2 regions of the Clostridium felsineum DSM 794 genome follow, and region 1 is predicted to be linked to the other one. Evidence: riboswitches for the same ligand, from Rfam matches in the RefSeq annotation. Region 1 holds a riboswitch; the other holds the start of a gene.
What was found. Region 1 has a riboswitch for thiamine pyrophosphate ahead of thiS (sulfur carrier protein ThiS). Riboswitches for the same ligand answer to the same signal wherever they lie in the genome.
Positions count from the first base shown of each region.

Region 2: linked by a shared signal. The riboswitch ahead of CLFE_RS09775 (TatD family hydrolase) and the one ahead of thiS (sulfur carrier protein ThiS) in region 1 are both predicted to bind thiamine pyrophosphate.

Region 1 covers NZ_CP096980.1:1,030,329-1,042,592, forward strand. Annotated here, with positions in the region: gene folK (2-amino-4-hydroxy-6-hydroxymethyldihydropteridine diphosphokinase) at 65-892, opposite strand; gene folP (dihydropteroate synthase) at 900-1,706, opposite strand; gene CLFE_RS04955 (HD domain-containing protein) at 1,719-2,204, opposite strand; TPP riboswitch at 2,430-2,537, shown strand; gene thiS (sulfur carrier protein ThiS) at 2,639-2,833, shown strand; gene thiF (sulfur carrier protein ThiS adenylyltransferase ThiF) at 2,836-3,636, shown strand; gene CLFE_RS04970 (thiazole synthase) at 3,655-4,422, shown strand; gene thiH (2-iminoacetate synthase ThiH) at 4,435-5,541, shown strand; gene CLFE_RS04980 (thiamine phosphate synthase) at 5,538-6,119, shown strand; gene CLFE_RS04985 (DUF2971 domain-containing protein) at 6,233-7,000, shown strand; gene CLFE_RS04990 (type I phosphomannose isomerase catalytic subunit) at 7,175-8,155, shown strand; gene CLFE_RS04995 (alpha/beta hydrolase) at 8,177-8,995, shown strand; gene panD (aspartate 1-decarboxylase) at 9,048-9,431, opposite strand; gene panC (pantoate--beta-alanine ligase) at 9,451-10,296, opposite strand; gene panB (3-methyl-2-oxobutanoate hydroxymethyltransferase) at 10,314-11,144, opposite strand; gene CLFE_RS05015 (ABC transporter substrate-binding protein) at 11,669-12,264, shown strand, end outside.
Region 2 covers NZ_CP096980.1:2,072,084-2,084,347, reverse strand. Annotated here, with positions in the region: gene CLFE_RS09820 (TIM-barrel domain-containing protein) at 1-2,577, opposite strand, end outside; gene CLFE_RS09815 (sensor histidine kinase) at 3,378-4,181, shown strand; gene CLFE_RS09810 (response regulator transcription factor) at 4,174-4,815, shown strand; gene CLFE_RS09805 (methyltransferase family protein) at 4,967-5,569, shown strand; gene CLFE_RS09800 (hypothetical protein) at 5,652-6,506, shown strand; gene CLFE_RS09795 (ABC transporter ATP-binding protein) at 6,541-7,299, opposite strand; gene CLFE_RS09790 (ABC transporter substrate-binding protein) at 7,259-8,257, opposite strand; gene CLFE_RS09785 (ABC transporter permease) at 8,272-9,024, opposite strand; gene CLFE_RS09780 (MTH1187 family thiamine-binding protein) at 8,996-9,289, opposite strand; gene CLFE_RS09775 (TatD family hydrolase) at 9,308-10,045, opposite strand; TPP riboswitch at 10,097-10,200, opposite strand; gene purD (phosphoribosylamine--glycine ligase) at 10,269-11,519, opposite strand; gene purH (bifunctional phosphoribosylaminoimidazolecarboxamide formyltransferase/IMP cyclohydrolase) at 11,541-12,264, opposite strand, start outside.

The DNA.
Region 1 (12,264 bases):
ATAGTACATACATGGAAAAAAGTAAATCTTGATAAAATTAAATTTTCAAGATTTACTTTTAGTTTTATAGTACTTGTACTTTAGATAAATTATTTTTTATATTTATTATTCTATCATTTAAGACTGGATGGACTAAATTAGGATTTATATCACATAGTGGAGTTAAAACAAAAAGTCGCTCTGTCATTCTAGGATGAGGTAAGGTTATGTGAGGATCATCTGTAATTAGATTATCATAAAGTAAAACATCTAAATCAATGGTTCGTGGTCCCCAGTGTACTGTTCTTTTTCGTTTTAAGGTTTCTTCAATTCTTAGAAAAAAGTCCACTAGTTCGTTTGGTGACATTAAGGTTTTTATTTCAGCAGCACAGTTTAAAAAATTATCTTGATTTAAATAACCAACAGGTCTTGTTATATAGAAATTAGAAACTTCAGTTAAAACGCATTGGAAATTTTTTTCTATAAGTGCAAGGGCTTCTTTTAAATTTTCTTCTTTATTTCCAATATTAGAACCAAGACCTATATAAGCTGTATGCCAACTTCTTTCGATTTCTACAGAAATACATTTCACATGTTTTTTTACAGGAGCCCAAGGTTTTTTTAGGATTACCTTAACGGCTTTAACTAAATTGTAGTTTAGCAAAATAAACTCTGCTATTTTTTCAGCAGCAGTTTCTATTAAATCGAAACTTTGTTTTGTAAATTCTTCTTCTATATTATCTAATAGTTCAGCGTAATTTACGGTATCATTTAAAGCTTTTGATATCCCTGATTTTCTTAAATCTAAATCTAAGTATAGGGATAATAAAAATTTTTGTCCAAGTGTTTTTTCTTCTTCCAACACACCATGATACGCAAATACTTCAAAATCTTCTATAGTTATTTTGTCCAAAGTTTGCTCATCTCCTTAATATGGCATCTGCTACAGTACAGGCTCTTTTATTTTCAAGAACATCATGAACTCTAATAAAATCACAGCCTTTAGTAACTCCGATAACTGAAGTTGCAGCTGTACCTTCAACTCTTTCGTTTGGTGGCAAATTTAAAATATTACCTATCATAGATTTTCTAGAAGTACCTAGAAGCATAGGAAAATTTAAAATTTTAAGTTTTTCTAAATTATTCATTAAAGATAAATTCTGCTCAAAGCTTTTAGCAAAACCTATTCCAGGATCTATCATTATATTTTCTTTTTTTACACCTGCGTCTAGTGCTATATTAATGCTTTCTTTTAAATCGTTAATGACATCTTCAAGAAAATCAATATAATTTAAGTCTTGTCTATTATGCATTAGACAGCATGGAACATCATATTTTGCAGCAACCTTAGCTATATATGAATCCTTTTTAAAACCCCATACATCATTAACAAGATGAGCACCAGCTTTTAAGGCAGCCTCAGCTACTTCACCTTTATAAGTATCTATTGAAAGGGGAATATCAAACTCATGAACTAAAGCTTCTATTATTGGAATAACTCTGTCTAATTCTTCGTTTTTATCAACAGGTGAATGATTTGGTCTTGTTGATTCACCACCAATATCGATTATGTCTGCACCATCTTCTATAAGTTTAGCAGCATGTTTTAGGGCATTATCTAAATTGTTGAATTTTCCTCCATCAGAGAAGGAGTCAGGTGTTACATTTAAAATTCCCATTATATAGGTCCTTTTACCTATTAAAAAATCTTTGTTACCTATTCTCATTTTGATTACTCCTTAATATTTTATGCTTGAATTTTTTTTATGGTAACTCCAATTACATTCTGCGTAAGCAGAACAATTAAAGCAATTTCTTGAAAGTTTATCACTTCTATAAAGTATAGAGCTTAAATGCGAAATTGAATTTACTTTTCCATGATTTTTAATAGCTTCAATTATAAGTTCAATTTCTAAAGAATTAAAGTTGCAATCTTTTAAGATATCTATTGAAAGGTTTGCACTTGCAGTAGAATGAGGAATGCCGCTTTCATATTGTTGCCATCTACCTATATCGTGAAGGAGGGCAGAGGCATAAATTATATCCTTTTTTATGTCTAGCTTTTCTTCAAGAACAATTATGTACGAGATTCTTGCAACATCAAGAAAATGTTCTAAGGTATGAGAACAAAATTTTCGACCCTTTTCATATTTTAGGGTTTTGGATAAATAATTTTTAAAATTTCTATGATTTAATATTAAATTTATTCTATCAAGTTTTTCCATAAACACTCCTAATGAAAATATTTATACAATATTATATCATTAAAAAATATTTCTTAAAAATAATATTATTAAATTTTTAAAACATAAATTATGTGGAGTAAGTATTATATATCTATATCCATTGCATGGTTTTCTATACATTTTAAGTAATGAAAATTTAAAATAGCTTCAATAAAAATTTGCATTTTTTGTTTTGTTATGCTAAATTAAAAATATAAAAACTAAATATTGTTACTGGGGAGCCTGTAGACAGGCTGAGAGTGGAATGTGATTCCAGACCCTCATAACCTGATTTGGATAATGCCAACGTAGGGAGATAATATCATCAGATCTTATTACATATAATTCTGCGCAGAAGTTTATATGTTTTAATTGAAAGTTATGAGGGAAGCAATTTTGCTTCTCTTTTTTATTTATATAAAAGAGGTGATTTAATGGTAGTAAACGGAAAAGACATGGAACTTTATGAGGAAACAACAGTTTATGAACTTTTAAAAAAATTGAACATAGAAAGTAATAAAGTAGTTGTGGAAGTGGACTTAGAAATAGTTGATAAAAATGAATACAAACGAAAAAAACTCTCAAGTGACTCTAAAGTAGAAATAATTAGATTTGTTGGAGGAGGCTAAAAATGAGAGTATATGTAAATGAAAGACCCCGAGAGGTTGGAATTAATACTACACTAATGGAGCTTAAAGAAGAAATAAAAAGTGATGCAGATGTTGTTATTTATAATGGTTTTATTATGAAAGAAAATGTAGTGTTAAAAAAAGAAGATAACATCGTTTTTATAAAAAAAGGTGAGATACCTAAAAAAGAAGATATGGAAGCACAGCTTGTGGCAAGACATACACCTAAGGTGCATACAAGGGTAAAGGAGGCATTTGTTGGTATAGCTGGTCTTGGAGGATTAGGATCAAATGTTGCTGTGAGCCTTGCCAGAATAGGTATAGGTAGGTTATTACTTGTGGATTTTGATGTGGTTGAACCAAGTAACTTAAATAGACAGCATTATTTTATAAAACATATAGGTATGAAAAAAACAGAGGCACTTAAACAAATAATAAGTGAGTGTAATCCATTTGTAAAAGTGGACACAATAGATGCTTTTATAAGTGAAGAAAATGTAGAAGAGATTTTTAAGGCTGTTGATATAGTTGTAGAAGCTTTTGATAATCCAATATGTAAGTCAGAGCTTGTAAATAGTGTTCTTACCAAAATGAAGGACAAAAAAATAGTTGGGGCTTCTGGTATGGCAGGATATTTTACTAGTAATAGCATAGTAACAAAAAAAATAAATGAAAATTTTTATCTTGTAGGTGATGGAGAAAATGAGGCAAAAGTGGGTTTAGGACTTATGGCACCAAGGGTTTCTATAGCAGCTAATCATGAGGCAAATGCAGTACTTAGAATAATAATGGAAGATAAATAAAATTTAGGAGGAATTAAAGTGGACGAATTGCAAATAGGTTCAGTTAAATTAGAAAATAGACTTTTTGTTGGGACAGGTAAATTAAGTTCTAATGAATTAATACCACAAATTATGAATAAGTCAAAATCAAAGGTTATTACGGTAGCGCTTAGAAGAGTTGATATAACATCTCAGAATGATAATATACTTAATTTTATAGGCGAAGATTTAATACTTCTTCCAAATACGTCAGGGGCTAGAAATGCTGAAGAAGCTATAAGACTAGCTAAAATAGCTAAAGCGGCTGGTTGTGGAAATTGGGTTAAGATAGAAGTTATATCAGATAATAAATATTTATTGCCAGATAATTATGAAACTATAAAGGCTACTGAAGCTTTAGTAAAAGAAGGCTTTACTGTGCTTCCATATATAAATCCAGATCTAATGGATGCGAGAAGACTTGTAAATGTTGGAGCAGCAGCTGTTATGCCACTAGGAGCTCCAATTGGAAGTAATAGGGGACTTAGGACTAAAGAAATGCTTAAAATTTTAATAGAAGAAATAAATGAAGTGCCTGTAGTTGTAGATGCAGGAATAGGAAAACCTTCTGATGCGGCATTAGCTATGGAAATGGGAGCTGACGCAGTGCTTGTAAATACAGCTATAGCAACAGCAGAAGATCCAGTAGATATGGCAGAAGCATTTTCGCTTGCAGTTAGAGCAGGTAGAATGGCATATAGAGCAAAGCTTGGAGCAGAAAGAGAATATGCATCAGCATCATCTCCACTTACAGGATTTTTACGATAGGAAGTGAATAAAATGAGTTTTTATGAAAAATTACAGGAATATAGGGATTTTGATTTTGAAAGCTTTTTTTCAAAAGTAACAAAGGAAGATATAGAAAAAATATTACACAAAGATATTATTCATGAAAAAGATTTTTTGAAACTGCTATCACCTGCAGCAGAAAACTATTTAGAGGTTATGGCACAAAAGGCTAGAGAAATATCACTTAAAAATTTTGGAAAAACGGTAGTGTTATATACGCCTATATATATTGCAAATTTTTGTGTTAATGGTTGTGCTTATTGTGGATATAATGTAAAAAATAAAATAAAAAGAAAACAGCTTACCATGGAGGAAATAGAAAAAGAAGCTAAAGCTATATATGAAACAGGTATGAGGAATATAATAGTTCTTACAGGTGAATCAAAGGTTCAAACCCCTGTTTCCTATATAAGAGATGCAATAAAGCTACTTAAGAAATATTTTAGTTCAATATGTATAGAAATATATCCACTTGAAGTTGATGAATACAAAGAGTTGGTAGAGGCAGGCGCAGATAGTTTGACTATTTATCAGGAAACTTATAATGAAGAAAAATATTCAAAGGTACATTTAAGTGGACCAAAAAAGAATTTTAAATTTAGACTCGATGCACCAGAAAGAGTTTGCAAGGCAGGTATTCATTCTATAGGAGCAGGAGCACTTTTAGGTCTTTATAAATGGAGACAAGAAGCATTTTTTACAGGATTACATGCTATGTATATACAAGAAAAGTTTCCAAGCGTTGAAATTTCTATGTCAGCTCCAAGAATAAGGCCACATGCAGGAAGTTTTAATGATGTATATGATGTAAATGATAAAAATATTGTACAGGTAATCTTAGCTTATAAAATGTTTTTGCCAAGAGCAGGGACTAATATAACCACACGAGAACCAGCAAGTTTTAGAGATAGTCTAATTCCAATGGGAGTTACAAAAATGTCAGCGGGGGTTTCCACAGAAGTTGGAGGACATAGTATAAAGGATAAGGGAGAAGGACAATTTGATACAAATGATAAAAGAAGCGTAGCTGAGGTTTATAATAAAATAAAAGAATTAGGATACAATCCTGTATTCAAGGATTTTGAAAATGCATTATGATTTATGTAGTTACTAATAGAAAATTAATTTTACATGATAATTTATTTGGATGTATTGAAAAGGCACTAGATTATGGCACTAAAAATATAATTTTAAGAGAAAAGGATTTAAGTTATGAAGAATTATATAAGGTTGCCAGTAAAATGAAAGATATTACTGATAGGTATGAGGCTAATTTAATTGTAAATGGAAACTTAAGAGTAGCGGAAGAAATAAAAGCATATGCATACCAGTCAAGATTCATAGATTTTATTCAAAAAGGTGGAAGTAAAATTATAAAAAATGGAGTATCCATTCATAGTATAGAGGAAGCTAAAAGAGCAGAGGAAAATGGGGCGGACTACATTCTTGTGGGAAATATATATGAAACAGAATGTAAAAAGGGACTTAAAGGAAAAGGAACGGAGTTTTTAAGGCATATAGCAAGGGAGATAACTATACCTGAAATTGCCATTGGGGGTATTAGTGAAAAAAATATAGTAGAAGTAATGAATTCAGGTGCTAAGGGAGCTGCAATTATGTCTTCTGCTATGAAAGATCCCGCTGTAGTTAAAAGACTTATCAAAAAAATTATATAAAATAAAAGATTTCACATGCTATAAATATATAAACGTGTGAAATCTTTTATTTTATAATATCTTATTAAAATGGAAAGAATAAAGCTTATACTATTTTAAGGAGATTATGTAAAATGGAATGGATAGATGAATTTATTAAGCTACTTTTTGATGGCAGAAAAGACGAAGCTTATAAATTAAAGTATAGAAATTTTCCTAAAAAGTTATATAAGTATGAAATCATTGACGAAAACAGACTTAGTGCACTTAAAGATAATAAAATATGGTTCGCAAATCCGGATAAATTTAATGATCCTTTTGATTCATGTGGAGTTTTTTTTGATAAAGCTGTACTCTCAAATTATACTAATAAAGTCAGTATAGAAGACTATATTAATGGACTTAGAAACAATATAAAAATATGTTGCTTTTCAGAAGAGCTTAATAGTATGCCGATGTGGGCACATTATGCAAACAATCATACTGGAATTTGCATACAATATAATTTCTTTGATTTAAACTATATGAATAAATTTTCAAAGTATATAATTCCAATAAGGTATGAAACTGAAAAATACGATATTACAAAGTTTTTAGAAAGGGTGTTTAAGGATGATGGAGAAGATAGAATGTACCTACTTTTTTTTCTTATGCAAATAAAGCATGTAAGCTGGAGTTATGAAAAAGAATGGAGAATAATATTAAAAGCACATAAGGATAAGAACTCAGGTATTATTTGTCCTATAAAGCCTGAAGGAATATACTTAGGATTAAATTGCAGTGAAGAAAATAAAGAAAAAATTAAAAATATTACAAAGGAGTATATTCATTGTCCAGTATATGAAGTGGAAAAGAAAGAGGGAAAGTTATTCGAATTTAATAACAAGGATATATCTACTTAGATAAAGTTAAGCATAAAATATTTATAGACTAATTTTACTATGTTACAATTTTGTGTTAAAATAATAACTAAAAGTAGGGAAAGATATTTTAGTATAAAGGAGGGTGGAGCTGCTTTTACATTAAACGTTATAACATTATAACTTATACTAAATGTTTATGCAGCGAATATAAATATGTATCCATTAAAATTTAAACATTTATATTATGAAAAAATTTGGGGTGGAAGAGATTTAGAAAAGTTTAGGAAGGATTTACCTGAAGGCAGTATTGGGGAAAGTTGGGACGTAGCTTGTCATAAAAATGGAACAAGTGTAATTTCTAATGGTGAATTTAAGGGTAAAAGACTTGATGATTTAATAAAAGAAAAAGAGAGTGAAGTTATAGGTACAAAAATAAAAAAAGAATGGTTTCCTCTTCTTATAAAGCTTATAAATGCTAAAAGTGATCTTTCTGTTCAAGTACATCCAAATGATGAATATGCAAAAAAAATAGAGAATGATATGGGTAAAACAGAGGTTTGGTATGTAATTGATGCAGAAGATGGGGCGGCATTAGTAGTAGGAACTACAGAAAATTGTACTAAAGAATTACTTAAAGAAGGCATAGAAACAGGAAAGCTTGATAAATACATGAATAAAATACATGTAAAAAAAGGAGACGTGTGTCTTGTAAGAAGTGGTATGATACATGCTATAGGAGGGGGAGTTACAGTAGCGGAAATACAGCAAAATAGCGATACAACCTATAGAGTATATGATTATAATAGAGGCAGGGAGCTTCATGTGAAAAAAGCACTTGATGTTATAGATTTAAACCTTAAAGGGAAAAAAAGTAAGGGAGTAAAAGTAATACGATATGGTTATGAAAAAACTTATTTTTGCCTTGGAAGAGATTTTTCGCTTGAAATTTATGATGTTTCAGATAAGGTTAGCGAAACAAGCGATGAAGAGAGATTTTATATTTTAACGTGCGTTGATGGCTTTGGAGAAATATCATATAAAGAAGGAAAAGAAAAAATAGAATTTGGAGAGAGTGTACTAATTCCAGCATCACTTGGTGAATATACGATAGAAGGAAAAATTAAATTTATTAAAAGCTATGTACCTGATGTAAATAAAGTGGAACGTGAAATATTAGAAGAGATAAGTTATTAATTTTTTTTGGGGGAGTTTTAAGTGATAAATAGGGTTATTGATATATGGAACGGACTTTCTTATGAGGGCTGCGATAAGAGTTTTAGACCAACGATGGAAACTTATATTTTAGATGGAGATAAAAAAAGAGTAGCAATTTTAATTTTACCAGGTGGAGGATATAATCATACATCACCTAGAGAGGGAGAACCTATAGCTGTAAACTATAATGCAGCTGGATTTAGTGCATTTGTTCTTCACTATAGTGTTTATCCTAATAGATATCCAAAGCCAATGCTTGATGCAGCAAGAGCAATCACTATAATAAGGGAAAATGCAGATAAGTGGAATATAGATAAAGAAAAAATAGTTGTTTGTGGATTTTCAGCAGGAGGACATTTGGCAGGAATGTTAGGAACTAAATGGTTTAAAGATGAATTGTTCAATAAAGAAGGAATAAGAAAAGAATTTTTAAAACCAAATGCACTTATACTATCCTATCCAGTAATAACCTCAGGAGAATTTGCACACAGAGAATCCTTTAACTGCTTACTAGGAGAAAATCCAGATAAAAAGTTACTCTACGAAGTATCAGTAGAAAAACAGGTATCAGAAAAAACGCCAACTACTTTTATTTGGCATACTTTTAATGATAAGGTAGTGCCAGTTCAAAATTCTATGTTATTTGTAGATCAGCTTTCTAAACTTCAAATTTCTTTTGAACTACATATTTATCCAGATGGAAAACATGGAATGTCACTTGGAACTAAAGAAACAGATGCAGGAGGAAATATAAATCCTCATTTAGCTTCTTGGTTTAATTTAAGTGTAGAGTGGGTTAGAAGTATATTTGGGGAGTAAAAATAGTCTACTATGAAACCTTAAGGTGTTCATAGTAGACTATTTTTATTATTTATTCAATTGTTCCATGCTTCTCATATTCTGTAACCTTTGATATGGTATTATCATCATTTACAAATACAACTTTTGGTCTGTATTCTGAAGCTTCAGCAGGTGTTAAAGTGCAGTAACACATTATTATTACTTTATCACCAGCTTGGGCACATCTAGCAGCAGCCCCATTAAGGCATATCATTCCGCTTCCACGTTCTCCAGCTATTACGTAAGTTTCAAATCGCATACCATTATTTATATTTGCTATTTCTACTTTTTCGTATTCAAGTATGTTAGCATTATCCATAAGATCTCTATCTATTGTTATACTTCCAACATAATTTAATTCAGCTTGAACAACTGTTGCTCTATGAATTTTAGATTTTAACATATTTAATTGCATTTTATTCCTCCAGAGTAATTTATATATTAAAGGTGAAATTGTCAATTAGTCTTATTTTACCTATATAAACGGCAATAGGTATTAATACTGATTTTTCAATTTTAGAAACGGATTTTAAGGAAAGACTATCTACAACTTCAACATAATCTATTTTTGCTAATGGCTCTTTTTCTATATCTAGAGTTATAGCTTTTATTATTTTATCGGCATCTCTTTCACCAGTTTTAAGAATTTCCCTTGCATTATTTAAACTCCTAGAAAGAACAGTTGCAGCCTTTCGTTCTTCAGGTGAGAGGTAAGTATTTCTTGAACTTTTAGCTAGTCCATCTTCTTCTCTAATTATAGGACAGCCAACTATCTCAATATCAAAATTTAAATCACGTACCATTCTTTTAATTACAGCTAACTGTTGAGCATCTTTTTCACCGAAATAAGCTTTATCAGGGCATGCTATATTAAATAATTTAGTAACCACAGTACAAACACCTCTAAAGTGACCAGGACGTCTAGCACCACAAAGTACATCGGTTATTTCAGAAGAGTTTACAAAGGTAACTGCATCATCAAAGTACATTTCAGAAGGTTCTGGATTAAATAAGATTGAAGCACCAGCACTTTCTGAAAGTTTAGCATCATGTTCTAAATCTCTTGGATAAACATCTAAATCTTCATTAGGTCCAAATTGGATTGGGTTTACAAAATCGCTGACTATAACTCTATCATTTTCTGAAGAGGCTTTTTCAATTAAACTTTTATGTCCTTCGTGTAGATAGCCCATAGTTGGAACTAGTCCTATGGTTAGTCCTTCACTTTTAAAGCGTTTTACGTATTTTTTGACATCACTAATTGAATGTAAAATTTCCATTACATTTACTTCCTTTCCTATTTAATCAGTTCATCTATAATGTTCTGATCAATTTTAAATGAATGTGCTTCATCTGGAAAAGCACTAGAGCGCACTTCTTTTGCATAGCTATTAAAAGCTTCTCGCATATTTTTTCCGATATCACCATATTTTTTGACGAATTTAGGAGCCAAATCATCAAACATACCAAGCATATCTTGATATACAAGTATTTGACCATCACAGTATTTCCCTGCGCCAATTCCAATAGTAGGTATATTTATACTTTCAGTTATTAATTTAGCGAGTTTTTCTGGAATTCCCTCTAGGGTTATAGCAAAAGCACCAGCTTCTTCTATTTTTTTTGCATCTTCAATTAATTGTTTTGCTTTATCTATACTTTTTCCTTGAATTTTGAAACCGCCAAAGGCATTTACAGATTGGGGAGTTAGACCGATATGGCCCATTACAGGAATTTGGGCGTCGACTATTGCTTTTATTCTATCGCAAACTAAAGCGCCGCCTTCAAGTTTAATTGCAGTGGCATGACCTTCTTTAATAAGTCTTCCAGCATTAAAAACTGCATCGTAAATTGAGGTTTGATAGGACATAAATGGTAAATCTGCGACAACAAGAGTATTTTTTGCACCACGTACTACGGCTTTGGTGTGATGAATCATATCTTCCATTGTTACACTTAATGTATTTTCATAGCCAAGACATACCATACCGAGAGAATCTCCTACGAGAATTCCATTGATATCACATGAATCAATTATCTTGGCTGTAGAGTAATCATAGGCTGTTAACATTACAAGTTTTTCTTGTTTTGTTTTTGCGTTTCTAAAAGTTTCAGTAGTATTTTTCATTAAATAATCCTCCTTAAAGCTATTTAAAATAGTCTTCATAAAAGGGTAGTATCAAAAAACAAACCTTTGCTTTTTATATATCAAGATATTAAGTTAGTTGTCCCACTCATTTGATATGGGCAAATTTATTATATACTTAATAAAAAACTTAGGTGAAGTTCTAAAGATAGATACTTCCCATTACACAAGTTAAAATACCACAAATTAAAAATATTTACAAGGGCATGATTTTAAATAATGTATGAAAAAAGTTTACAATGAAGGTAATATAGTGGTATTAATATGGAGAAAATATAATACAAGATTGGGTACTGGAAATTCTATTTGTGGACTGCTTAAAAATAAAATGTTATTATATAATTTGAATAGGAATATAGTTATAAAATATAAAAGATTACTAATTTAAAAAATGAAAATTAAAACGTAAAATATTTTAAGAATAAGAAGGGAGAGAGTTACTGCAAAACAGCTAGAATTATAGGAATGAAGTATAAAAAATATAAGTTTTCAGTAACCAAAAGAGTATGAAAAGATTTTTTAAAAGTTTTTTGTTTGTAGTTATGAGTTCTAGTATAATTTTTTACGCTTCAGCTTGTGGTACTTCAAAAAACACTAATGCAATTAAATCTAACCCAAATACCACTCAAAAAAAAGTAAGTATAACTATATGGATAAATAGTAAAGATCAAAATATAATAAAAGATCAAATAAATGATTTTAATAAAAAATATGATTACATAACTGTAAATCCAGTGTTTATGACTGAGGAAGACATAATGAAGAATTACGAAAGTAATGTTAAAAATAAGTCAAAGCTTCCTGATGTTGTGGAAATTGGAGATTTAAATGCATCTAGTTTTATTGATAAATTTAATCAAAAGCTTGTTAATATGTCTTCTGATAGTGATATAAAAAGCGATATGTTCTTATCTAATAAAGTTCATAATTTAACTAATGAAGGAAAGGTTTACGGTTATCCTTGGTATACTGAGCCGTTATTCATGTTTTATAGATCAGATATACTAAATAGTTTAAATGTTAAGCCAGAGGACATAAAAACCTGGCAGGAATACAATGAACTTGGAAATGCAGTTAAACAGAATGGAAAAAATTTAACATA
Region 2 (12,264 bases), 1.0 Mb from region 1:
ATAGTATATTGCTGCATCCTTTTTAGATGATGTAAGTGAAACTGATTGTGAACCATAATAAGTTCCGCCTTTTGGATTTGCAGCAGCTGTCATAACTACAGGATTTACTTTGCAAGGTACACTTATACTCTTAGCATCACCAGACTTAACTTTTACATATACTACGTTTCCGTAAGTATCAGTTCCTAAAGCATATCCTTCTCCTGAAGCATTTTTCAACTCATCATAGCTTGAATATTGAGTTAATGCTTGTCCGTTAACAGTAACAGGTCCATTACCTTGTACATGCATCTTTACTATATAGCTTTTTAAATCAGAAGTATAGCTTCCTTTATTGGCTGCTATATTAAATTGTGCTGATTTTGAACTAGCATCAGTTTTGAGAGTCATCTTTTGATCGAAATAAGATCCATTTTCATAATTATAAGTAGATCCATCATCGTCATAATAGTCAAAGCTTGTAGTCTCATCGCTTGGGAAAGCATCTACATATAAATTAGTTACTGCTTTTTCACCTACATAATTTTCAAAATCTTGTGTAGGTATGATTGCACCACTCTTTATGAATAATGGTATATCATTGTAATTAGTTGAATCCACAGCATAATTTATAGTTTGGCCGCCTGTGTATTGTTTTCCTGTACTATAATCTGTCCAATTTCCTTCTGGTAGATATATATTCTTTGATGTTTGTCCTTGATCTACTACTGGAGATACAAGCATATAATCTCCAAACATCCATGCTTCTTTATCATTTGCAGTGTTAGGATCGTTAGGATATTCCATCATAAGTGATCTTACTAGTCCTAATCCACTTTGTGACAAGCTTCTATCATATGAATATATATATGGTATTAAGCTATATCTCAACTGCATAGCCTTTTTGGCAGCTGCTTCTGCTGTTGAACCAAAAGCCCATGGATAACGAACTTTATTATCTTGTCCATGTACTCTAAATATAGGTGTAAATGCACTAAATTCCATCCATCTTGCATAGTTTTCAGGTGTTGGGTCTCCATCATTAAATCCACCTGTGTCCATGCCCCATCTAGCTTCTCCTAAATTAACTGCTGAAAGCATTCTTTCACGCTGATTTGCCATGTTATTAAAGCCTGTTGATATATCACCAGACCACATTCCATAAGAATATCTCTGTGCTCCAGTGTAGTAGTTTCTATTAAGTGACCATACTCTTTGATTAGTATGCGCCCTTTGCCCATCGTATATAGATCTTTCCATGTTCATGTTTCCAAAGTTTCCGAAGTTAGGATTTTCATCACATTCGTCATTCCAGAAACCAGAAATTCCTTTGTCAAAAGCATCCTGAACATTTTTCCAATTCCAAGCTCTAACCTCTGGTAATGCAAAATTCAAGCTTTCCATAATCTTCTTTGAACAATAGTCTTGTGCTGGACTATCACCTGGAAGCCACCAACCGTTAGCTGCAACTTCTCTACCTTGTACAGAATCCACAAGTATTCTTGGTTTCATTATTCCTGTCATTTTAAGTCCTTTGGAATCCATATAAGCCTTTAACTGACCACTTTCAGCATCAGGGAAATTATCTGTGTTCCATTTATATTCACCATAATTATCTTGTCCCCATTTCTTCCAATCAAAATCAAGACAGAAATTATCTATTGGTAACTGCTTAGAACGATAGGTATTTAATACATTTTTAAGCTTATCTTCATCAGTTCCAGTTCCTGATAAAGGGTTGTCCCATCCCCATTGAGTATTGGTAAAACCGGTTGCCCATTTAGGAAACATTGGTGCTTTACCAGATACATCTGATTCTTCCGAAATAACATCTTTAGGATTTCCAAGCATCAAATAGTATTCTGTATCCGCTTTAGAACTATTATTATATTGAAGTGAAGTATCTCCTATTGAGAAATTTCCTCCATCTGAATCTACAAGTACACCGTATCCGTCATTACTCCATACAAATGGAGCTCCACAATGGCCCTGATTACCTGCATAAACCTGTGTATTTCCATTTCTAAGCATTCCTTGGCTTGAATCATCCCAAACCCTGTAACCATTTACTCCATAAAATCTATCTCCTGAATTATGAGTAAAGCTTACACTTTTCTGAGCAATAGATTGTTGAGTTATAATTGACTTTCCATTGGAATCGTATACACTCATGGTCAAGTCAGATTTATTTATTTTAATCGTCATCTTCTGTGTTTTTATTACCATTGGATCTGAATTTAAATCGCTAGATACTATATTTCCTGTATTCCAAGTTTTATTAGGATCAACTACTAAAGTATCATCACTAGATTTACCCGCTGGTTTGTAGTCAACTTTTACAACTTGAGGTTCACATACTTGAATATCTGTCTCATCTGAACCATTTATAATTTGTAAAGTATCACTATTTAATTTTACTGATAAACCAGATGCCGCTGTATTCGCTTTAATTTCCTTTGTTTTAGATATCGTTTTCATATTTGGCACAGCTTTTACACTCACTGGCCTTATTACCTCAGGTATAGTATTTAATGTCAATGCCATAGCCATAAAACAATATAAGGTTTTCTTTAATACACTTTTTTTACCACTACACATTTGAATTTACCCCCCTTAACAATTCTTTAAATCTAAATGGTAGTATTTTTAGTTTGTCTTGTAATTGCAACCGATTGCACAAATGTACAAAATAATTATTATAGTATTTATTTTTTTACATAAGTGCTAACTCATTTCACCTCCTTAAATGTGATTTAAAGTTAAGTTTATTGATTTTTTTTACATTTTTATTTTGATAATCCTTAACTTCAAGTTAATTATACCTCTTGTTACACAAATTGTAAATACTTTTTTTAATATTTATTACAAATAATTGTACGTTTAAGTCTTGTTCTATTATACCGGTTTCACTCATTTATATAATTATGCATTATACTTTGCATAATCCCCTCTTCTTTATTGTAAAAAATTTTAATGTATTGTAGAATTAACTTATTCTTATATCTCCAAGAATTATTCTTAACAAGGCAATATGAATCTTATAAAAGAAAGGATAGCTTAAATATATGAATAAACTTATTTTTTTATGGGATATCATCAAATCCAAATTTAGATATGCTCTTTTAATCTTTACTATATTAACCATTTATATAAATTCTAAAGTAGTTATTGTTAATTATTTTCTCTTAATTTTACTTAGTATTTTTCTAATTGCCTATAATGTTAAAAGCAAAAAAAACACTACACTATTTATAAGTATCTCTATTATAATTTATGCATTTATATGGCTTTTTGGAAGTTGTGATAATGTCTATTATTTTGTTATATTGGATGATATATTTGAAATAAAAAATGTATTATTCAAAAGATTTCTTATTATTTTGCATTCTATAACCTATATGATCGTAATTATTCCTAGAATATTATTTTTTACAAAATATCCTGTGCATGAAAAAATCAACTCAATTACGTATTCAATTATTTTATATTTAATCGTTCTGTTTGTTTTTACTCTTGTACACAAATTCAAAGATGAAAGAGATAAAATTAAAATAATTAATGCTGATCTCATAGAATACTCCTTCAATGAAAGGGAATTTTTATTATATGAGGAAAGAAATAGAATTTCTCAAGAACTACACGATTCCATAGGTCATTCCCTCATGGCTCTTTCAATGAATATAAAATATTTGAAGGCTATAAAAGATAAAGCTGATATAAATAAAGAATTAGATGATATAGATGCTGTTATAAAAGAAAGTGTAGTTACTTTAAGATCTACTGTTTACAATATAAAGAAATTAGATGAGTATTGTGATTTCAAAAAAGAAATTAATACTATAATCGAAAAATTCAACAAGCTAAACATAGTGAAAATCAACTTTAATTATGATAATAATATAGACAAGTCCCCTATGGAAATAAAAAATAATATTATAAAAATAATAAAAGAAGGCATCACAAATAGTTTGAAACATGGTAATTCCACTGAAATTAATATAGATTTAAGTTTCATCAATTCAGATATAGAACTAATTATACAAGATAATGGTAATGGCTGCTGTGAAATCAACTCATCAAATGGTCTTAATGGAATAAAAAAAAGGACAGAGACTTTAAATGGAGAGGTAACCTTCCAAAGTTCAAATAAAAAAGGATTTACAATAAACCTTAAAATACCAGGGGGTGTTTCAAATGATTAGGGTTATGATTGCAGACGATCAAACTATTGTAAGAGAGGGATTAAAAAAAATATTAAGTCTTGATGATAGTATAGAAGTACTTTGTGAAGCAGAAAATGGATATGAAGTTATAGAAAACTTAAACAAACACATTGTTGATGTTATACTAATGGATGTTAGAATGCCTAAGCTAGACGGTATAAAAACAACTAAACTTGTAAAAAAACAATATCCAAAGGTAAAAATAATCATACTTACAACTTTTGATGAAGATAATTACATATTTGATGGAATAAAAAATGGCATAAGCGGCTACCTTTTAAAGGATAGTGAAATAGATTATATACTTAAAAGTATCAAAGAGGCTTATGAGGATAAAATGATGTTTGATCCTGTAGTAACCTCAAAACTTGTAAATGCACTGAATTTATCTAATAAAACTAATAAAAAAGAAAATATTCTTCTAGACTCTCTTACTGAAAGAGAAAAAGAAATAACAAAACTCGTTGTCAATGGTAATAGTAATAAACAAATATCTGAGATTCTATTTATTTCAGAAGGTACCGTAAAAAATTGTATCTCTAAAATATTAAAAAAGTTAAATCTTGAAAGAAGAACTCAACTTTCAGCTCTGTATATAGAATCTTTAAAATAATAACACAAATTTGAAGTATATATGTTACTAAAGTAATGTATATACTTATTTTTTTATTTTACTTGTTACTTATGGCATCTTTAAACCTATATCATAAATTCATAAAATAGTAATTACTAAAGGAAATAATTTGTGAGATGGAGTGATATTCTTGGATATTTTCGATGCTTCAAAAATTAATAATACATTCGAACATAATGTATTTCTTTATTCAATAGGATTTATGTTTTTATGTGAATTTTTAATATGGATATTTACTGCAAAGGGAGGGAGAAACGGCAATAAAAAATCTGATAAAGGCTCAATTTGGCTAATAATTTTAGGATATTTTTTAAGCCTTTATGTAGGTTTTTACTTTACAGATTTTAATATAATAAGATTAACTATTCCTCATGTATTCTACTATATAGGAATTTTATTAATAATAGCCGGTACAATAATCCGCTCCTATTCTGTATGGACATTAAAAAAGGCTTTTACATTATCAGTACAAACTACATCTGACCAGCATCTAATACAAAAAGGCTTTTACCGATATGTAAGAAATCCAGCTTATACGGGAAGTATACTTAGTCTTGTAGGTATAGCATGTTCATTTAGAAATTTTTTTGCACCTATTGTGGTATTAATCATTTGTATATTCTGCTATGGAATTAGAATAAAGATTGAAGAAAAAGCTTTAAAGGAACATTTTAAACAAGAATTTGATGATTATAAAAAAAGGACCTACTGCCTATTTCCTTTTATATGGTAAGATGAAACTTCATGCTTTTATTAACCAACTATTAAGGTTTTAAATATACTATTAATGTACCAATAATAGTATGAGGTTATATATGGATGATTCAGAGGTTTTAAATTTTAACGAACAGTACTTTAGACCTTCTAAATTAGTTGCTATAAATATAAAGGACTTTGATTATAAATTTTTTGATAAATACTTTGGGAATTATAATGATATAAAGTTGCCAAATTATTTGTTCAATTCCGAGGAGAACACAATAATAAACTATTTCAGCCTTTTAAGAGAAGCATCCTCAATAACAACAGGTGGTTGTGGAAGTATTGGAAATAGTAAAGCACCCTATCCTATATCCTACAACTTTTTTAATGATGATTTTAAAAAAAGAGTTGATTACAACAATTACCTTAGTGTTTTTAACGAGGTTGGTCATATAAATTTAATAAAACTTCATAGACTTTACAATACTAACTCTCCGGATATTTATAGATATTTTTTTGAAATAGAAACCATAGAGCCTTCTGTAAAAGGAAACACTAGCTTTGCCTATTATTATGGCTTTATATACCTAATCTATGAAAATGGTAATTATAAAATTTCTGATATTGATTTACGTGGAGAGGATTTTCTATGTGCACCTTATCATGGTTGGATGCATAATGCAGAATTTTATGTAGATACAACCTATGGTGATTGGTGTCATCTAATAAAAGAAAGACACCCTACAGAAAAGGATGGATATATAAAAAATATTTATGTTACAGGTACAGATGGAAATGATTACAAATTTCAATTTATTCAATTAACTAATGGTACAGATGTACAGGTCAATCAATTCATAAAAAATAAAACTGGAGTTTTTATACCTACAGTAATAGATGTAAATAAGTGTATACCAAGATTTAGAGGACTTTCTAGACATAGACATTGTCCTTTTAAATCAAAATAAAAGCAAATTTTAGCGGCATCTCTGCCGCTAAAATTTATAATAATTCAATTATTTTATTCTTATATTCTAGTAATTCCTTGGAAAATTCCCTTTTTATTTTATCTTCTTTTAAAAATTCTATATTAAATTCCTCTTTTATCTTTCCCGGCTTTGACCCCAGTACATATATTCTATCTGATAAAAGCACAGCTTCTTCAATATCATGAGTTATAAAAAGTATAGTTCTCTTAAGCACATCTTTCATTTTAAGAATCCATTTCTGCATATTACCTTTTGTTATTGAATCAAGTGCACCAAAAGGTTCATCGAGAAGCATTATTTCACTTGAGGATAGAAAGGTTCTAAGAAAACTCGCCCTTTGTTTCATCCCTCCAGAAAGCTCATAAGGATATTTATTTTCATAACCTTTAAGGCCCATAATTTCAATATACTTTTTAGCCTCTAATCTAGATTGCTTTTTATTTTCACCCTTTAAGTCAAGTGGCAGTACAACATTATTTAAAACTGTTTTCCAAGGCATTAATAAATCCTTTTGCTGCATATAACCTATATCTGAAGAAACTTTAACTTCTCCCTTATCAACTTCTATAAGTGACGCTATTATATTAAATAAAGTACTTTTACCCGAGCCACTAGGTCCTACAATCGAAACAAATTCTCCTTTATTTACGCAAAGTGAAACATCCTTTAGTATAATTTCTTTATCAAAGCTTTTAGTTATATTTTTGATTTCTATAACCTTTACTCTATTATTATTTTGATAAGAATTGATTTGTGAATGCATCTTTAACATTTAGCTCCTTCTTTATAAGCCCCTTGCTCTTTAGGAAATCAGCATAATTTTTCCAAACACTAGGCTTCATTTCTCCCCATTTTGACATATCATCTGCATAATGAGTTGCCATGTATTTTTGACTTTCTACTGCTAATTTTTCATCTATTTCAGGTGCATATTTTCTTAGTATTTTTGCACTTTCTTCTGGATGTTTAGCTGCATACTGATATCCTTCTTTTGTAGCACGCATAAATTTCTTAGCTTTATCTGGATTCTCTTTTAATATCTTATTATTTGTTATTATAACTGGGGTATAATAATCAAGTGCTGGATCTAAATCTTTAACTGCTACATAATCTAAATCAATACCCTTTAATTTGGCTTCAATTCCTGTCCAGCCCTCAAATATCCAAGCAAAATCCACGTTCTTTTTCGTAGCTGCAAAGTAATCATCATTTCCTATATTAACTATTTTAAGCTTACTAAAATCCGCTCCATTTTTCTCCATTATAGCCTTTATGACTGCTTCCTCTGAAGGTGAACCCCAGCCACCATAAACTTTTCCTTCTGCATCCTTAATAGATTTAATATTTTTACTTTTAGGTGCTGCAAATCCAGAGGTATTGTGCTGTAAAACTGCTGCAATTGCCTTAATAGGAAGTGGCGTTTTACTTGTTAAAGCATAAGTTACATCTTCCTGATAGCTTACACCAAAATCTCCTTTATTAGTAGCAATTAGATTAGTAACACTGCCACTTGAAGGCTGTTGAATTTTTACATCTAAACCCTCTTCTTTATAGTAACCTTTATCTAAAGCTACATACATTCCAGTATGATTTGTATTCGGTGTCCAATCTAGTATTACAGTCGTTTTATCTAATTTAGTACTTGAACTGCTACTAGATGCACACCCTGTAATAGCAATTGCTGTCATAACAACTGCAGATATTAATGATAATATTCTTTTCTTTTTCACTTTAATCGCTCTCCTTATTTCCAATGAATTATCTTCTTTTGGATAAAATCTACAATATAAATTAACACTATACTTATAACCACAATGACGACAATTGCTGCAAAAACCTTGTCTAGCGCATAGGCATTTTTTGCTCTTACCATATAAACACCTATGCCTCCATCTCCACCTAACCATTCACCTATAACTGCTGCCATAATCATATAGGTACATGCTATTTTAATTCCAGAAAATAAATTTACCATAGCGGATGGAAGCTTTAAATGATAGAAAATTTGAAGTTTAGATGCTTTCATACTTTTAAATAGATTTATATAGTCTTTATCAATTTTTTCAAAACCATCCACAAGACTTATTGCTATAGGAAAAAAACAAGTTATTACAACCACTATTATCTTAGGCAGCGGACCAAAGCCAAACCATATTATAAAAAGTGGTGCAATTGCTATGGTTGGTATAGTTTGTGAGATAACAACTATAGGATAAATGGCCTTTCTAATAACCTTAAAACTATCCATTATTATAGCAAGTATAAAAGCAAAAATTATAGAAATAAGAAATCCCACAAGTGCTTCATAAATTGTAACTTTCGTGTTGTCAATTATCACATTGAACTCACTAATTAATGTTAGGTATATATCCTTAGGTGATGGAATTATATACCCTGGTATTTTTCTAAAATCCACTATAAACTGCCACATTGCTATTACAATTATTATAGCGGCTACTGGATATAATTTATTCTTTATATTTTCCCACTTTTTCATTCATAGTCACGCCTTCAGCCTTATAATCTATTTTTACAACAGATGCAACTCTCTCTGAGCCTTCCTTAATGCATATTTCCTGAGCCTTTTTTACTATTTCCATGAGTGTATCTAAATCACCTTCCATAGTAGTTTCCATAGGTCCAACTATATACTTTACACCTGAAGCTTTTATGTATTCTATTACCTTATCAACTACCTCATATAGTCTTTTTTCCTCAACAACTGGAAGTACCTGCAAGCTTACATTTACAACTGGTTTCATAATACAAATCCTTCTTTCTTAAATTAATGATTTAAAATTATTCAATATGCTTTTTTCAACTTCACCTTCTTTAACCTTTTTTATTTTAGCTATTTCCTTTACTATGTCTTTAATTACACTTGGATAACCATATCTTCCATTGACCCACTGAAGAGAAGTTGGTCCATCTGTTTCTGTTAGTATTTTATCAAGAGGAAGGAATTGAACAATTTCCTTAGAAAGCTTAGAATATTCAATATCAACACTTATAGTAAAATAGCAGCCATATTCTAAAAGCTTTCTTAAAGTGTCTTTATCACCGCTGTACCAGTGAATTATAGGTGTTTTAAGCTTATACTTTTTTATATAATTATATATTTCTCCTTCTGCACCCTTTGTATGTATATTAGTTATTTTATTGTATCTTCTGGCTTGCTCTAAGAAATATATAAAAACTTTTTTCATATAAGGATATTTTTCCTTTTCCTTAACCCATACATAATCAAGCCCTATTTCTCCTATTATTCTGCTCTCCTTTATATATTCATGAAATTTATCAAGTTTTTTATAATTTTCATGAGCTTTAGAAGGATGAATACCAAAGCAAGGAATAATATTTTTATTTTTCACGGCTAGTTTTTTCGTAAATTCATAACTTTTACAATCCATGGAACATCCAAGTGTAAGTATTTCTTCATTTCTTATAATGCCTAATGCCTTGTCTAGTTTTTCTTTACTCTCAAAAAAGTCCAAATGATTATGTGCATCTACAAACATTTTTTTCTCCCTAATAAAAAAATAAAAGCACTATAAACATAGTGCTTTAAGTTAACGTTATAAAAGCTTTCCTTCGTCAGAATTAACCGAATCAGGTTCAAAGGGTTAAAGTTTTTATAACTTCTCTCAGCCAAAAGGCACCCCTAGCACTAATTTACATATTAAATTTTGTCAGCATCTTTATGCTACCACTTATTTTTTCAAATGTAAATAGCTATATTCCCTATTTTGCTCTTCCAATATCTTTTCTATAGTAAATTCCGTCAAATTTAATTTTTTCTATATCCCTATAAGCTCTTTCTATAGCTTCGTCTAAAGTAGTTCCTTTAGCAGTTGCGCACAAAACTCTTCCCCCTGAGGTTTTATACACTCCATCCTCTAACTTAACACCTGCACAAAATACTTTATCCCCTGCATCATCTATTCCACTTATTTCATAACCCGTATTATATTTTTTAGGATATCCCTTTGAAGAAGCAACTACACAGCAAGCATTTCCTTCATGCCACTTTAAATCAAAATCACTAAGTTTTTTGTCTATTGCAGCATTTATTAAATCAACAAAATCACTTTTCATTAAGTATAAAACTACTTGTGTTTCTGGATCTCCAAGTCTAACATTGTATTCAAGAAGATATACTCCTTTTTTTGTTATCATAAGTCCAAAGAAAATTATTCCAACAAAATCCATTCTTTCTTCTTGAATACCTACCAAAGTAGGCTTTAAAATTTCTTCATTAAAACTTTTAAGTACAGCTTCTGTGCAGTAGGGATTTGGAGAAATAGCTCCCATTCCACCTGTATTGGGTCCTTTATTGTCATCAAAAATTTGTTTATGATCCTTTGAAGACACAAAAGGAATTATAGTTTTTCCATCTGTAATTGATAGAATTGAAGCCTCTACACCTTCTAAGTATTCTTCAATTACAACTTTTTTTCCAGAACCTTTGAAAACATCTTCAACCATAAAGGATTTAATAGTTTCTTCTGCTAAAGTGTAATCCTCACAAATTACAACTCCCTTGCCTGCTGCCAAACCATCTGCCTTTATAACTATAGGATATGAACAGCTTTTTAAATAGGAAAGAGATTTACTAGCATCTTCAAAGACTGCATATTCAGCTGTTTTAACATTGTATTTTTTCATAAAGTCCTTAGAAAAAGACTTACTTCCTTCAAGCTTAGCTCCTAAACTACCTGGTCCAAATATTTTAAGTCCTGCCTTTTTAAATTCATCAACTATTCCCTCAACAAGAGGAGCTTCAGGTCCGACTACCGTTAAATCTATATTATTTTCCTTTGCAAACTTTATAAGTTCTTCTGTTTTTTCTAAGTTTACATTTTCACATTTATTTTCTTTTGCACTTCCGCCATTTCCCGGTGCACAATATATTTTTTCAACAGTGCTATTTTGTGCCATTTTCCATGCCATAGCATGTTCACGTCCTCCTGAACCTATAAGCAAAATCTTCATACATTAACCTCCAAATATAAACTAGTGCTTAAAATGTCTTGTTCCTGTCATAACCATTGAAATTCCGTATTTGTTGCAGCCATCAATGGATTCCTTATCTCTTATAGATCCACCTGGTTGAATTATAGCTTTAATTCCATTTTTATGTGCTTCTTCTACTATATCACCAAATGGGAAGAAAGCATCTGATGCAAGAACAGTAGCACCACTTCCTCTTTCCATTGCATCTTTAGCTGGCCAAATTCTATTAACCTGACCTCCACCAATTCCAACAGCTGCACCATTTTTTACAACAACAATAGCATTGGATTTTACATACTTTACTACTTTCATTCCAAAAATCATATCTCTCATTTCATCATCCGTTGGCTTCTTATCTGTAACTACTTCTATTTTTTCAGTAAGTTTATCATCTGCACTTTGAACAAGCATTGCGCCATCAACCTTTGCAAGTTCAAAATTATCAGAAGGCTTTTTATTAGCTTTTATAACTCTTAAATTTTTCTTGGACTTTAGTACCTCTAGTGCATCACTTGTAAAATCAGGAGCTATAACTATTTCCAAAAATATTTTAACCATTTCTTCTGCAGCAGCCTTATCTACTGTCTTATTTAAGGCAACAATTCCACCAAAAATTGAAGTATCATCACATTCAAAAGCCTTTATGTAAGCATCCACAGGTGTATCTCCCATAGCCACACCACATGGACTATTATGTTTTAAAGCACAGCATACTGTTTCTTCA